One region of the Sporosarcina sp. P25 genome, then DNA from elsewhere that is predicted to be linked to it. Evidence: riboswitches for the same ligand, from Rfam matches in the RefSeq annotation. Region 1 holds a riboswitch; each other region holds the start of a gene.
The links. Region 1 has a riboswitch for S-adenosylmethionine ahead of CSV70_RS07935 (methionine biosynthesis PLP-dependent protein). Riboswitches for the same ligand answer to the same signal wherever they lie in the genome.

Region 1 (5,640 bases):
ATGTTCCACCAAATCCGCAGCAATTATGAGCATTCGGTAAAGGGATCATTTCGAGTCCTTCCACTTGATTCAATAGCTTCCTCGGTTCTTCACTAGCGCCTAGTAATCTCGTCATATGGCAAGACGGATGATAAGTCGCTTTTCCTACCAATTTTGCTCCTACATTTTCCACTTGCAATACATTCACGAGAAACTGTGTGAATTCATACGTTTTATCCGCCAGCTCCTGTGCTCTTGCTAACCATTTGGGATCATCTTTGAATACATTAGGATATAATTTAAACATGGTGGCACAAGATCCTGAAGGAGTGACAACATACTCCGCATTTTCAAAAGTCTTAATCATATTCTTCATTGCTGATTTTGAATTTTCTACATAACCGCTGTTGTAAGCAGGCTGTCCGCAGCATACTTGGCCTTTTGGAAATGATAATTCACAGCCTTGCCTTTCCAATATTTCTAGCATGTCTTTACCGGCATCTGCATAAAACATATCCACAAGACATGTTATGAATAAGCTTACTTTCATTTCACTTCACTCCTTCACCATAATGTTTTATATAGTCGACAGGTCATCAGATGACTAACATTTTACATAGCATACTACATTTATCTTCCCATTAACAGAACATTCATCTATTTCAATAAAAAAAATCACTCAACATATAATGAGTGATTTTTTTATTCCTTTACCGACTGCCAATGGTTGATTAAAACAGATTCCACATTCAGAAGATGAGCTTGCATAGTACTTGCTGCATGATCTGGTTGCTGTGATTTAATTGCCAAAAATATGGCTTCGTGTTCATCATGCAAGCGTTCTACTGTCGCTGTATCTGTATAGAGGAAAATGCGACGCGTCTCTCTCATCGATTCGCTCATTAGCCCTGCAACTTGACTAAGCAAATTTACCAATAAAGGATTTTTCGTTGCTTCTGCGATTGCAAAATGGAAGTCTAAATCCGCTTTTTCACCTAGCAAAATATCTCCGGCATGCTTTTTCATTTCATCGAGTGCCGTTTCCATCTTTTTCATGTCATCTGCTGTACGGGATTCTGCTGCATTCGCTGCAGCTCCAGTCTCAACTATTTTTCTCACCGCTAATAAATGTTGAATATCCTGTTGATTCATAAGCAAGGCACTCTGTAACGGGAAGATCATATCGACGGATGAGAATTCCTTGACATATGTACCTTCTCCCTGTCTCATCTCGATAAGCCCTCTAGCACGTAAAGTTGTTAAAGCTTCCCGAATGGTCGACCTACCGACCGTAAAATTTTCAGCCAGTTGCTGCACAGAATCCAATTTATCACCTGGTTTCAACTCCCCAGACTGAATGGAGCCAAATAAACTTTCCGCTACTTCTTCATATATTTTCTTCGGTTTAATTTGCTTATATTTCATGTCGTTCACTCCTTTCTCTCACTTATCCGGCTGGATTTCTCCAGTTGTAGCAAGCTCCGTTTATGCTCTTCACCATCTCGATAGCCGGATAATCGTCCACTTTTTGCAATAACACGATGACAAGGCACTATGATCAATACGGGATTCTTGCCTATTGCGGATGCTACTGCACGAACAGAAGATACCTTCCCCATCTGTTCCGCAATCTCTGAATAAGTTGTAATTTCCCCATACGGTATTCGTTGTAGCGCTTCCCACACTTGCAATTGAAACGGTGTTCCCTTTAAATCAAGGGACAACATTGGAAAATCATAAGCTCTTCCTGATAAATACTCTTTGATCTGACTTTTATAGACTTCAAGTTTTCTTTCATCTTCCTGTAAACCTTCAATACCAAATCGCTTTAACCAATCCTTCATATGCTCCAAACTATCTTCAGCTAGTCCCATGTAGCAAAGTCCTTTTTCTGTAGAAGCTAATGTCACAGACCATCCGCCGAAATCAAATCGCGTCCAATAAACCAGTGTGTCCACTCCCCTTTAACCGAATATTTTCAAGCCAACAGCACCTAGAATAATGAGCGATAAAAAGAAGAGACGTTTGATGCTAGCGGATTCTTTGAATAGCAAAATCCCCATCAATACGGCTCCCGCTGCACCTAGTCCTGTCCATACCGCATAGGCTGTACTCATCTGAATCTCGCGCATAGCAAGAGACAGGAAAACAAAACCAAAACCAAATATCCCCACAATAAGTAATAACCTTTTAATTGAACGCTTCTGTAAATAATAATTAATACTCACTACACCAAAAATTTCACCGAGACTGGCTAAAGCTAAGTACATCCAAGCCATTGTCAGCCACCTCCTTCTGTATCTGCTTTTTCATCTGTTGTCAGTTTGATACCGACTACCCCGATGACGATTAATCCGATGAAGGTCAGCGTAACCCATGTGAAGCCTGCTTGAAAGACGAAGATATCCACCAAAAGGATTGCAGCGGCACCTGATCCGGTAAAAACTGCGTATACTGTGCCTGAAGGTAATTTTTCACATGCTTTAATAATGAAATAAAAACTGAATACAATTGCCACAACAGTACCGGTCCATTGAATTACAGTTTCAGAGTAACGGAGACCGACTACCCAGAAGATTTCTATAACAGCCGCTAGCGCGACATAACCCCAAGCCAAAATGAAAATCTCCTTCCCGTCATGAATATTATTTATAGTATAGCAAATCTTTTACTGAAACAAATAATCATCAACTGACGGTAAAAGGAAACTTGCATCTAGTATATCTGCATGATAGAATAAATCCGTCAACAGTTTTGCCTATATTATGAATATTCTCATCGAGAGAGACGGAGGGATAGGCCCAGCGATGTCTCAGCAACCAGCCCCAGGCACGGTGCTAATTCCAAGGGTGATACCACCTTGAAGATGAGAATACTGTATACACTTGTATGTTCGAGGGCCTATTCGAAAAGAAGAGGTTCTTTTTTATTTTGTTGGGGGGATGGATATTCATGACAAACAACGGATTAGAAACTAGATTAGTACAACTTGGAAACCACAGTGATGTAAAAACCGGAGCAGTCAATACGCCGATTTACTTGTCTACAGCCTACCACCATGAAGGTCTAGGTAAATCCACGGGATACGATTACACACGAACAAAAAATCCTACGCGTTCTGTCCTAGAAGATGGAATCGCAAACTTGGAATCAGGCGATCAAGGATTTGCCTGCAGTTCTGGAATGGCAGCTATTCAACTCATTTTATCTTTATTTAAAACAGGTTCGGAACTATTGGCGCCTGAAGATCTATATGGCGGCACCTATCGTCTATTTAACCAGTATGAAGAGACGTACAATATTAAAACGCGTTACCTATCGTTCGATGATGTTTTGGAAGTCGAGCAAGCGATTACTGATCGTACAAAAGCGATTTTCTTGGAAACGCCTACAAATCCATTAATGCAAAACATCGCTATTGGTACGTATGCAGAATTGGCGAAAAAGCATGGTTTATTACTCATTGTCGACAATACGTTTTTAACACCCTATTTCCAGCGACCAATTGAAGAAGGTGCAGATATCGTCATTCATAGCGCGACGAAATATATAGGTGGACATAATGATGTACTTGCAGGTCTAGTCGTTGCAAAAGGTAAGGATTTATGCGAACGTCTATTTACTAACCATAATGCGATTGGAGCTACATTGTCCCCTCTTGATTCATGGCTTGTAGTACGCGGTCTAAAGACTTTGCATTTACGCATGAAACAGCATGATGCAAATGCCAAAGAGATGGTATCTTATTTAGAACAAGAACCTCTCATTGTTGACGTGCTTTATGCTGGAATCGGTGGTATGTTGTCATTCCGAGTACAGAATAGTGAGTGGGTGGGGCCATTCCTTGAAAATATGAACTTAATTTCATTCGCGGAAAGTTTAGGTGGTGTCGAAAGCTTCATCACGTATCCGACTACACAGACGCATATGGATATTCCATTAGAAGAACGTAATCGCCGTGGAGTAGACGACCGTTTGCTCCGTTTCTCGGTGGGCGTAGAAGATGTAGAAGATTTGATTGCTGATGTAAAACAAGCCCTTTATGCTGCAAAAGAAGTAGTAGAAGGCGTAAAAGTTCAATAATAGTAACCCGTGCAACTCGAACAATCATTTTAACTATGATAGTACGGGTTGTTTTTTTGCAGCCAAAGTACAGAAACTACTTTTTCAATAATTTGGCATGAAAGTATATAATATAATCAAATCGTACTAATATAATTGGAGGCGATAAGTTTGAAACGTTTGGAAAATAAAGTAGCAGTAATAACTGGCGCAGGATCTGGGATTGGACGGGAAATTGCTGAATTGTATGCCCGTGAAGGTGCAAAGCTTATTATTGCAGATATGAATATTGAAGGTGCAGAAGAAACTGTCCAGACGATTAAAAGTGCTGGTGGTGAAGCATTAGCAGTCAAAACCAATGTAACAGTTGAAGAAGACGTACAAAAAATGATAGATACAGCAGCTGAGCAATTCGGTACACTTGATATTCTAGTGAATAATGCCGGTATTATGGACAATATGTATTCTGCAGCTACAGTAACGGATGAAGTATGGGAAAGAGTATTGGCAATCAACACAACAGGTGTGATGCGCGCAACCCGTAAAGCATTGTCTATCTTTGAAGAGAAAAAAGCAGGTGTTATCGTCAACATGGCTTCTATCTCAGCGGTGACAGGTGGTCGAGGTGGCTTTGCTTATACGGCATCAAAACACGCAGTGGCAGGGATGACGAAAAACGTTGCTTCTCAATACGGTCCATTAAATATCCGTTGTAACGCGATTGCCCCAGCACACATACCAACTAATATTACAAACAGCTTGTCACAACCGGATGAGTTCGGAATGAAGCAAGCGCTAAGGGGCGTAAACATGATGAGCCGCCCCGGAACAAAAGAAGAGATTGCAAACATTGCGCTATTCCTTGCATCAGACGAATCTTCCTATGTTAACGGTATCATTATGGAAGCTGACAACGGATGGTCTGCATATTAAGATGTAGAATTTCATGATAAAGCACTTGGAAATAGCCGATTACATCCATACAAAAAGCATCCAATAATTTGGATGCTTTTTTGTATTAGTGAGCTTGATGCCATTTTTTCTTTTCACTTGCATAGACGACCGCTGCCGGTGCCGCAATAAACGTGAGCGCGGCCATTCCGGCGAACATACCTACCAGCTCTTTACTTCCAAAGGAAAATCCAGCTGCTGCACCTAATACAATCCCCGCTAATACCGCCAACGCAACAATCTTATACATGTTAGATCCCGACCTTTCATTTGTAAGACGCGATCGTCTCCGCGCTTTATTCGTTGCTTTTAGCATACTCTCATTGAGAACGTTTTTCAAGTGCAATTGAGAATCTTTTTCAACGAATGTTAATAAGTACTGTTATCGTATGTTGTAAGCGATGGTATAATGTGCTGAAGTCACAAAAAAAACGTCAAGGCTTTTACACCTTGACGATCAGAATATTTTTTATTTTTCTAGCAGTTTTAGTGATTCGCGATTAAATGCTGGAATATCATCAGGTGTACGGCTTGTTACGAGTTGGTTCTGACAGACTACGACTTCTTTGTCAGCGTATTTTGCACCCGCATATTCCATATCTACACGAATGGATGTGTATCCTGTTGCATCGCGCCCTTCAAGCGCTT
Region 2 (5,640 bases), on a different contig from region 1:
ATAGTAGAAGACGCTTCACTCTCTAAAATCTCCAACGCTTGTTCAAGTAAATCCTTTCGGGAGTTGGTACGTACCCTGTAAATCCGGATATAGCCCCCGCCCCCTCGCTTAGACTCTACGGCGTAGCCTCTTTCGACTGTAAACCGGGTTTTGATTACGTAATTGATTTGTGATGGTACGCATTGGAATTTCTCGGCAATCTCATTTCTTTTGATTTCAATAGAAGCGCTATCTTCCTCTTCTATAATCGACTTCAAATATCCTTCTATAATGTCAGAAATATTACGCATCTCGTCACCTCATTTCGCTCGATCTTCTAGTTGACTTTGACTATCTTTGACTTGATTGTATCGCAGAAATTAGGTGGGATGCAATTCATTTGTTTATATGTATACCTTATTACGTCGAAAGAAAACCTATTGCTAGGTTGCCACATTTAGCTAATGATTATTCAATTAGTCTTGAGACAAAAACATGGCGGATAGGTTAGCACCGTTGTCCAACGTTCCAGACGGGTACTTTCTACTTATGGTGAACTACTGTAATCTTTCTATAGTGTATTCTAAACGAATAGTAAAAGACTGAAGAACAGATCCTTATAGTGGATTGTCTTCAGTCACAAAGTATACAAATAATTTTATTCATTTTATTTAAATAGTGATGGGTTCTTTGTTCAAAGGTTCCAAGTCAACTTCGAAGCCCATATCTTCAAGCATTTTTTGATCTTGATCGTTTTCTTGGCCAGCTGTTGTGAGGTAATCGCCGATAAAGATAGAGTTCGCAGCGTATAGGCCTAGTGGTTGTAGGCTTCTTAGATTAACTTCACGTCCACCTGAGATGCGGATTTCTTTGCTAGGATTAATGTAGCGGAACAGACACAGGACTTTTAAGCAGTAACGTGGCTCCAGTTCTGATGTCCCTTCTAATGGAGTTCCATCCACTGCATGCAGGAAGTTTACAGGTATTGAGTCTGCATCCAGTTCGTTTAGGCTACGCGCCATGGAGATGATATCTTGCTTTGTTTCACGCATGCCGACGATGACACCTGAACATGGAGATATGCCTGCTTCTTTGGCAAGTCCTACAGTATTTACCCGATCATCGTATGTATGCGATGTAGTAATACTTTCGTGATGCTCTGCAGAAGTGTTCAAGTTGTGGTTGTAGCGATCGACTCCCGCCTCTTTCAAACGAGTCGCTTGTCCTGGTTTCAAAATACCTAGACAAGCACATACCGTCATGCCTTTGTGTTTCTCTTTAATCTGTTTAACAGACTCAATGACAATGTCCAGTTCACTGTCACGCGGTCCCCGTCCACTTGCTACAATGCAATAGGTGCCCGCTTTATTAGCAGCAGCACGTTCTGCACCTTCTAGTATTTCTTCCGATTTCATCATCGCATACTTTTCGACAGGTGCTTTTGAAATGATGGATTGTGCGCAATACCCACAGTTTTCTGGACATAATCCTGATTTCGTATTGATGATCATATTTAACTTCACTTTATTTCCAAAATAATGCGATCGAATTGAATACGTTGCGTGCAGTAATAATAGTAAATCTTCATCTGGGCTATTTAATATTGCGAGTGATTCCTCATCAGTTAATACATAACCTTCAAGTACTTGTGTAGCCAATCTTTGGTAGTTCATTATAACGTACGCCTCACTTTCAAGTGTTTTGACATTCTAAACGCGAATACGCCTGACAATACAGCAAGAATTAAATCTTTCGGCAGTGGAGGCATCATCCATAGCCAAGCAATCTTATAGGTAAACACGTCGGGTGCAGCAGCCCACATCTTGTACGCAAAATACATCCAACTTGTGCCTAGTATATAGTTGATTGCTGTAGCGACCAATGCTGCGGTAATAAAAGCAGACATGGTGTGTTTTCGCTCTACAATCTTTCCCGCTACATAAGCGATCAGAATAAATGTGAGAATAAAGCCAAACGTCGGACTCAAGATCTGACCGAAGCCTCCAGAAAATTTAGCGAAGACCGGCGCGCCCGCTAGCCCTATTAACATATAAACCGTCATCGATAACGCACCTAGACGACTGCCAAGTAATAGTCCTGATAAGATTGCGAAAAATGTTTGCAATGTGATGGGTACTCCACCAACTACTAAAAACGGCACGAAGGATGTAATATTCGCTCCAATCATCATTAACGCTGCGAACATCCCACTGTAGACAATAGTTAATGCGCTAAATCTACTTACCGGTCGTCTCTCTGTTGCTATTGTCATTACGACACCTCTTTTTATATTAGTTACCTCACAAATAATATCGGTTAACTCATTTATTGTCAACATAATTTATTATTTAGTTAACCAATAAAAGTAGACAAAAAAAGACTGCAGCATCACGCTGACAGTCTACTTCTTCTCATCAATCTGTTCTTCTTTTTCTTTTCGAAACAAAACACTTGAGATTAATCCACTAAATATAGCAGCCGCTATCGTAATGTACACACGCATATCATAAGCAACTTCCTCGTAACTGTTGCCTATCATAATCCAAGCAAGTGTACCTACAAGAACAGCGATTGGAAATGAGTATTTAAAGAATCGCATAATTCCTCACCTTTTTGAGTTGATTCTTGTATTTTATCATATATGCCACAATTTCTCTATGCTCTAACTCCGCACTTTGAACTTCACCAAACGTTCACTTGACGGTATCCAACAAAGCCGCTATGATATGGTTAGAATAATCGAAATAATTGAATAAGAAACATATCTTATCAAGAGAAGCCGAGGGACTGGCCCGTCGACGCTTCAGCAACCAGCCATTTTGGCAAGGTGCTACTTCCAGCAGTCTGTCAAATCGACACACTGAAAAGATGAGAGGGAACTAGTCATTGAGATTACAAAGCCTTCTAATATACTTGAAGGCTTTTTTTGATTAAAAAAAGCAAAGGGAGATGGAATTATGTCATTGCTCGAGAAACTACAAACAAATGTCCTAACGGCAGATGGTGCAATGGGGACGATTTTATATTCTTACGGAATTGATTACTGTTATGAAGAACTAAACATAGAAAAGCCTGAAATTATAGAGCAAATTCACCAAGATTACATCACAGCCGGTGCAGATATTATCCAGACAAACACCTACAGTGCGAACGCAAACAAATTAGCTCGCTACGGTCTAGAAAGTCATGTTACAGAATTCAATAAGGCAGCTATGAAAATTGCAAAACGTGCAGCGGCACCTGGCGGGCAATTTGTGCTTGGAACAATAGGCGGCTTGCGGGGGATACGTAAAAGCGATGCTACATTGGATGAAATAGAAAAAGTCGTACTAGAACAAGCCAATGCATTATTGGCAGGTGATCCTGATGGTCTTCTATTAGAGACGTATTATGACTTTGAAGAGTTATCATCCGTAGTTACAACATTAAAGAAAATCACGGATGTCCCATTGATTGCACAAGTTTCTATGCATGATCCCGGCGTATTGCAGAACGGACTTTCATTAAACGCCGCACTTCATCAGCTCGAGTCTCTTGGAGCAGATATCGTAGGAGTCAATTGTCGATTAGGTCCTTACCACACGATTCAAGCATTCGATAATGTGACATTACCGGAAAAAGCATTTTTATCCGCATATCCAAACGCCAGTCTATTAGATGTTGAGGATGGCCGTATTGTCTATGAATCAGAAGCAGAATACTTTGGACGCGCTGCCGTATTACTTCGTGATCAAGGCGTTCGGCTGATTGGTGGATGTTGCGGGACAACACCTAAGCATATTAAAGCTGCGAAAACACAGTTAGCGCGACTGACACCTATCACAGAAAAGGTTGTACAACCGGCAAAACCTATCGTGATTCATGAAGCGGGTCCTGCAAAACATCAACCTCTTCATGAAAAAGCGAAAACAGAGCGTACAGTAATTGTAGAACTAGATACACCACGCCACTTGGAAACGGACGATTATATCAAAGGTGCAAATATGTTATATGACGCTGGAGTTGACGCTATAACAATGGCAGATAATTCACTTGCTTCCCCTCGCATCAGCAACATGGCGATGGGCTCGATCGTTAAGATGCAACATAATATCCGCCCGCTTGTACATTTAACGTGTCGGGATCACAATCTTATCGGCTTACAATCACATTTGATGGGGCTTGATGCATTAGGTATTCACGATATCCTAGCTGTAACAGGCGATCCGACAAAAGTTGGGGACTTCCCCGGTGCTACAAGTGTCTACGATGTATCCAGCATGGAGTTATTGCAATTGATTAAGAAATTGAATGAAGGGATTTCATTCTCTGGTAAGCCGTTGCGCAAGAAAGCCAGCTTCTCCATTTCAGCAGCTTTCAATCCGAACGTACGTGTAATCGATCGTGCTGTACAACGGCTTGAGAAGAAAATTGAAGCGGGTGCGGACTATTTCATCACTCAGCCAGTTTATACGAAAGAAAAGATTATCGATGTATATGAAGCAACAAAACACTTGGATACACCGATCTTCATCGGTATCATGCCATTGACGAATATACGAAATGCAGAGTTCCTGCATCACGAGGTACCGGGCATCAAGCTTTCAGAAGATGTGTTGGAAAGAATGCGTGAATGCGGAGAGGATCGCGAAAGATCAACTGAAACAGGTCTTGAAATCGCAAAAGAATTGATAGATACAGCGGCACAATATTTTAATGGGCTGTATCTCATCACACCATTCCTGCGCTACGATATGACATTAGAGTTGTATGAGTATATTAAGAAAATAGACCAGCAGAAGGAGAGGGAATTAACACATGCAGAGACATCCTATTGAAGAACAACTAGATAAACGAATCCTGATCATTGATGGTGCGATGGGGACGATGCTGCAAGCGGAAGATTTCTCGACGGAAGACTTCGGCGGAGAAGAATACGATGGATGTAATGAATACATGAGTGTGTTACGCCCTGACGTCTTGGAGAAAATTCACGATGAATATTTAGAAGCCGGTGCTGATATCATTTGTACGAATACATTTGGCGGCACTCCCCTAGTACTAAATGAATTTTCACTTGGTCATCGTGCAGATGAAATTAATGCAAAGTCTGTAGAGATAGCGAAAAAAAGTGCGGCGAAGTTTTCTACTCCAGAATGGCCACGTTTTGTCGCAGGTGCGATCGGACCTACGACAAAAACGCTTTCGGTCACGGGCGGTATTACGTTCGATGAACTATCCAATGATTTTTATGTACAGGCTAAAGCGCTTATAGAAGCAGGCAGTGATTTGATACTGATGGAAACGAGTCAGGATATGCTGAATGTGAAAGCTGGAACAATTGGTATTAAAAAGGCATTTGAAGAGCTTGGACGCGAAATTCCTATCATGATTTCAGGTACGATCGAACCGATGGGTACAACACTTGCTGGACAAAGTATTGAAGCATTCTATATTTCCATTGAACACGTCCATCCACTTTCGGTGGGTTTAAACTGTGCGACAGGTCCAGAATTCATGACGGACCATTTGCGTTCATTATCGGACTTAGCGACAAGCTACGTAACCTGCTATCCAAATGCGGGATTGCCAGATGAGGAAGGACATTATCATGAATCTCCTGAATCACTATCGAAAAAACTGGAAGGCTTCGCTGAAAAAGGTTGGTTGAACATGGTGGGC
Region 3 (5,640 bases), on a different contig from region 1:
TGTGGAATTGACTTTTGGACCCAATTTACATCAAATTGAATCTCGCCATGTGCTCGTTATTATTAAGCACGACAATCGCTGGTTATTGACCAAACATAGAATACGCGGCATTGAATTTCCTGGTGGAAAAGCGGAATTAGGAGAGACAATTGAACAAGCTGCTATTCGGGAAACGATGGAAGAAACAGGCGTCACTGTAGAAAATATACATTCATTTGCTGAGTACGTAGTCTTTACTGATCCGCCTTTTTGCAAAGCCGTTTTCACAGGAGATATAACACATGTGGAAAAAGACTTTACGTTAATGGAAACAGAAGGCGTAGTTTGGATGACCGACGCTGAACTAGATGCTTGTACTGAACTCAGCTTTCATATGAAAGATCGCGGAATGGGTGAGCTTAGGAAGTGGGTGGAAGCGAATGATAGAACTAACTGATGGTAAAATCATACGGAGAAAAGATTATCCCTCCCCAAACCCCCATGTCAGATTGGAAGAAATCACCTATAGTTCTGATAGCTTGCTTGTAAAAGGACTTCTGGCAACACCGAAAGCAAAAGGACGGTATGATGGATTGCTTTATTTACGTGGCGGTATCCAACATGTAGGGATGGTGAGGCCAGCGCGTATTGCACAATTTGCGTCGCATGGTCTTGTGGTATTCGCTCCTTATTATCGCGGCAATCGTGGTGGTGAAGGAAAGGATGAATTTGCGGGGGAGGATCGCAATGATGCCGTGACAGGCGTGGAAGTGCTGAAACAGCAAAGTGCAGTCAATTCAGATCGCATTCATTTATTCTCTTTTTCAAGAGGCGGGATCATGGCCTTATGGACAGCCATTATGCGCGAAGATTTAACTTCTATGGTAACATGGGCAGGAGTTTCAGATGTGATCTTCACATACAAAGAGCGACAGGATATGCGACGTATGATGAAGCGTGTCATCGGTGGCACGCCGAATAGTCAACCAGATGCGTATCGTGAAAGAACAGCGCTATTCCAGATAGAGAATATTGATATTCCGGCATTGATTATCCACGGAACTCTTGATACGAATGTATCGTTTGATCAGGCTTTATTGCTGGAGAATGCATTGCGTGATGCGAATAAAGAGTTTGAAACTTGGTATTTAGAAGGCTTTACGCATTATATTCCTCCTGAAATGAATCGACAACTTGTGAAAAAAGCAGTGGATTGGATGAAGCGACAATGATGTGCATCCGCCACCGCTTAAGTGATTACAATGTAGACGTAAAAAGGCTGACCAGAGGGGTCAGCCTTTTCGTATGCCATTATTTACTGACGGGTGGTCCGCCTTTGATTGCGATGTCTTCTGAAACGTGAGAAAACTTCTTGAAGTTCTCACGGAAAGCATCAGCCAAACGGTTTGCTTCTTTATCGTATTCGTTTGGATCTTCCCAAGCGTAACGAGGGTGTAGAACATTACTTGGTACACCTTCGATTTCAAGAGGCATTTCCAATCCGAAGATTTCGTTCTTCTTTGTTTCTACATTGTCCAACTTCCCGGCGATTGCAGCGCGCACCATTGTACGTGTATAGCCTAAGTTCATACGTGAACCTACACCGTAGATCCCACCAGTCCATCCTGTATTCACAAGGAATACTTTTGAACCGTGCTCATCGATTTTCTTTCCAAGCATCTCTGCATATGTAGCTGCAGGAAGTGGTAGGAATGGTGAACCGAAGCAAGTAGAGAATGTTGGTTCAGGAGCAGTAATTCCACGCTCAGTTCCAGCAAGTTTGGAAGTGAAACCGCTCAAGAAGTGGTACATTGCCTGTTCTTTTGAAAGAATCGAGATTGGAGGCAATACACCAGAAGCATCAGCTGTAAGGAAGATAATGTTCTTCGGATGACCAGCAACTGACGGTGTCACGATATTATCAATGTTTTCGATTGGATATGCAGCACGTGTGTTTTCTGTTAATGATTTATCATCATAATCAGCAATGCGTGTCTCTTCATCCAGTACTACGTTTTCTAAAACAGCGCCAAAACGGATTGCTCCGAAGATTTCAGGTTCTTTTTCAGCAGAAAGATTGATACATTTTGCGTAACATCCGCCTTCAATATTAAATACGCCATTATCAGACCATCCGTGTTCATCATCACCAATAAGTTTACGGTTAGCATCTGCTGAAAGTGTCGTTTTACCTGTTCCAGAAAGACCGAAGAATAAAGCAACATCGCCTTCTTCTCCAACGTTTGCCGAACAGTGCATGGATAGGATATCTTGCTCAGGAAGTAAGAAGTTCATAACAGAGAAAATAGACTTTTTCATTTCTCCAGCGTACTCTGTTCCACCGATTAAGACAATTCGCTTTTCCAGCGATACAATGATGAACGTTTCAGAGTTCGTGCCATCCACTTTTGGATCCGCTTTAAATGAAGGGGCAGCCAAAATGGTGAATTGCGATTCATGTGCTTTCAATTCTTCTTTGGTTGGACGGATGAATAGTTGGTGAACGAACAGATTTTGCCAAGCTAATTCGTTAATTACTTGGATAGACAATTGAGAGTCTTTATCTGCCCCTGCAAACCCTTTAAATACAAAGAGTTCATCTTTTTTCTTCAAATGATCGATGACTTTCGTGTATAATGAATCAAAGATCTCCTCTGAAATCGGACTGTTCGTGCTACCCCAATCTACTTTATCCTTAGACACTGCATCTTCAACGATGAATTTGTCCTTAGGTGAGCGTCCTGTATATTTACCTGTACGTGCAGTGATCGCACCGTCGGCAGAAAGTTTAGCTTCGCCTCTTGCTACTGCTTTTTCCGTTAATTCCGCCACAGACGCTTGGATCGTCACGTTGCTTCCACTAAGAAGACTTTTTAAACTATCATCAATTTTTGCAGATATCATGTTTACATACCGTCCTTTGCGTAGTCGATTTATTTTTATCTTGATGAGAATATCCTAATTCGTAAATAGTATAACACATTAAGAATATTAATCTATACTAATGGAAAACTCAAGTGATTTAGGAGAAATAATTTGACAAAATCCAAACTTTTTAATACGATGTGACATGAACGGATACTCTTATCCCGAGTTGGTGGAGGGTACAGGCCCTGTGAAACCCGGCAACCTGCAATAGACGCAAGTCTAACGCGAAGGTGCCAAACCTGAAGCAAGGTTTAATTCCTTGGACGATAAGAGTGAAAGGTGCTGCGCGTGAAATTTTGCCTTTTACTCATGGATTGAATATGAGTGGAGGGCTTTTTATATTGTCTAGCCCTGAATCCTTATGGTATATGCTTGACGTCTAGGCGTGGAACTTTACCAGGGACTTATGAGAGTACCGTATCATGATGCTTAATATAGGGGGAAACAACATGACAAACCGTCGACTGTTTACATCAGAATCAGTTACAGAAGGCCATCCTGACAAGATGTGCGACCAAATTTCAGACGCAATTTTAGATGCAATCCTAACGGAAGATCCAAATGCGCGTGTGGCATGTGAAACGAGTATCACAACAGGACTCGTATTAGTAATGGGAGAAATTACTACGACAACGTATGTGGATATTCCAAAAGTTGTTCGTGATACTGTTAAGGAAATCGGGTATGTTCGTGCGAAATACGGTTTCGATTACGAAACGTCCGCTGTACTTACTTCCATTGATGAGCAGTCACCTGAAATCGCTGCAAGTGTCAACGTGGCACTCGAAGCACGCGAAGGCTCTATGTCAGATGAAGAATTGGATGCAATCGGTGCAGGAGACCAAGGTCTAATGTTTGGATATGCATGTAATGAAACGCCTGAGTTAATGCCTCTACCCATCAGCCTTTCTCATAAATTGGCACATCGCTTGGCACAAGCGCGTAAAGAAGAACTTATATCTTATTTACGTCCTGACGGAAAAACACAAGTGACGGTAGAATACGATCAAGATAATAATCCTGTGCGAATCGACACAATCGTTATTTCTACACAACATCATCCTGAAGCGACACTCGAGCAAATTGAGAAGGATATAAAGAACGTTGTGATTGATGCAGTCGTTCCAAAAAACTTATTGGACGAGCATACTAAATACTTCATTAATCCTACTGGCAGCTTTGTTGTGGGTGGACCTCAAGGAGACTCCGGTCTGACTGGACGTAAAATCATCGTCGATACGTATGGTGGATATGCCCGTCATGGTGGCGGTGCATTCTCAGGGAAGGATGCTACGAAAGTGGACCGTTCTGCTTCTTACGCAGCACGTTATGTTGCAAAGAATATCGTTGCAGCTGGACTGGCTGAGCACTGTGAAGTTCAGTTGGCGTACGCTATTGGAGTAGCGAGCCCGGTTTCTATCTCGATCAATACATTTGATACCGGTACACTATCCGAAACTCAATTAGTAGAGTTCGTACGTGAATTATTTGACCTTCGACCGGCAGGCATTATTAAAATGCTCGACCTACGTCGTCCTATCTACAAACAAACAGCAGCGTACGGTCACTTTGGCCGCACTGACATCGAATTGCCATGGGAGCAGACGGATAAAGTGGAAGCGTTGAAAGAACTTGCAAGTAAAGTACGTGTGAAGCAATAATGGAGTGCAGAAAGAGGAAATTATTTCTTCTTTCTGCATTTTTTATTTATTTGACGGCGTAAAATGAAAAGGAATTACTTCATAGTCAGCCTTTTCATAAGCTACTTGCAATCCGTGATCCTCAATATCTTTTTTCAAGACAGTCTTTTGCTTTACTTCAACGTCAAATGAATAACTAAAAGGATAATTTTCCACTTTAACAGTGTGCTGATCTGCAAAGTATATCCCAATTCGTCCTACCGGTAATGTATGGAAAATGCTTGTAGAAGGAATGCCGTCGCGAAAGAATACATGTTCATTCGCTTTGTCGATACCTGGATCATTCACACAACAATATAAGGAAAAGTTATCTCCAAGCTGAAGCAAAGCAAAATGCTTTTCAAATAAATCCTTATCAAAACCCTCGATTTCTTTACACAATCGTTCACGACGATTCTGTTCACCCTTGATAAATAGCTTAGCCTCTTTTTCGTTGTTACTCTGTATAAACTGTTCATAATGAAGACTACAAAGCATTGCTGCATATTGGTCCATCTGTTCTACATCATCAATTCCTTGGCGATAAAGTACTGTTTTAGGGAGCAGGGGGAAGTCAGTGAATTGAAAAGGTGCCGACTTCGCATCATTCCAAAAAGGCTGTTTATCAAAAGGAGCCCAGCCGATGTCGTGGTTACTAATGGCAGTCAATACGGAATGACGCCATTGATCATCAGGAAACATATCCTTCTTCCAGTGTTTCATTAATTCACCGGCGAGGTGTCCATGATGATGTTGCTGCACAAAGCTGAATGTTTTCTCGTGTTCACGTACAATCATCTTGCTCATCCTTTCTTTTCAGGGGGAACGCTATCATTTTTTATGATTTCTTCTTTAATTTCTTCTTTTACCTTTTCAATTTTCTTCATTTCTTCCTGATACATTTCTTCTGCTTCTGTTGTACCGAGAATCAGGGGTTCTTCATTGAAATCAATGCGTTTGCCATACCGAAGAAGTTCATAAATAATCATACCGTTATTCGGTTTGCCATTTACGGTTTTCATTGGAATGGAGTCAAATAAAACGAAATAGAAGG

Region 2: another riboswitch for S-adenosylmethionine. It lies ahead of CSV70_RS02965 (bifunctional homocysteine S-methyltransferase/methylenetetrahydrofolate reductase); the one in region 1 lies ahead of CSV70_RS07935 (methionine biosynthesis PLP-dependent protein).
Region 3: another riboswitch for S-adenosylmethionine. It lies ahead of metK (methionine adenosyltransferase); the one in region 1 lies ahead of CSV70_RS07935 (methionine biosynthesis PLP-dependent protein).

What each region holds. Positions count from the first base shown of each region.
Region 1 is NZ_PDYV01000007.1:12,968-18,607, forward strand. Features, by position in the region: gene CSV70_RS07910 ((Fe-S)-binding protein) at 1-529, opposite strand, end outside; gene CSV70_RS07915 (FadR/GntR family transcriptional regulator) at 682-1,404, opposite strand; gene CSV70_RS07920 (methylated-DNA--[protein]-cysteine S-methyltransferase) at 1,410-1,937, opposite strand; gene CSV70_RS07925 (DMT family transporter) at 1,944-2,258, opposite strand; gene CSV70_RS07930 (DMT family transporter) at 2,261-2,596, opposite strand; SAM riboswitch class I at 2,752-2,852, shown strand; gene CSV70_RS07935 (methionine biosynthesis PLP-dependent protein) at 2,932-4,062, shown strand; gene CSV70_RS07940 (glucose 1-dehydrogenase) at 4,213-4,974, shown strand; gene CSV70_RS07945 (hypothetical protein) at 5,060-5,242, opposite strand; gene CSV70_RS07950 (type 1 glutamine amidotransferase domain-containing protein) at 5,462-5,640, opposite strand, start outside.
Region 2 is NZ_PDYV01000002.1:249,347-254,986, reverse strand. Features, by position in the region: gene CSV70_RS02985 (CtsR family transcriptional regulator) at 1-290, opposite strand, end outside; gene bioB (biotin synthase BioB) at 651-1,652, opposite strand; gene CSV70_RS02975 (biotin transporter BioY) at 1,652-2,251, opposite strand; gene CSV70_RS02970 (hypothetical protein) at 2,381-2,578, opposite strand; SAM riboswitch class I at 2,743-2,854, shown strand; gene CSV70_RS02965 (bifunctional homocysteine S-methyltransferase/methylenetetrahydrofolate reductase) at 2,937-4,796, shown strand; gene metH (methionine synthase) at 4,777-5,640, shown strand, end outside.
Region 3 is NZ_PDYV01000010.1:13,247-18,886, forward strand. Features, by position in the region: gene CSV70_RS10060 (NUDIX hydrolase) at 1-436, shown strand, start outside; gene CSV70_RS10065 (alpha/beta hydrolase family protein) at 420-1,211, shown strand; gene pckA (phosphoenolpyruvate carboxykinase (ATP)) at 1,291-2,883, opposite strand; SAM riboswitch class I at 3,061-3,180, shown strand; gene metK (methionine adenosyltransferase) at 3,357-4,568, shown strand; gene CSV70_RS10080 (DUF3891 family protein) at 4,611-5,384, opposite strand; gene CSV70_RS10085 (hypothetical protein) at 5,390-5,640, opposite strand, start outside.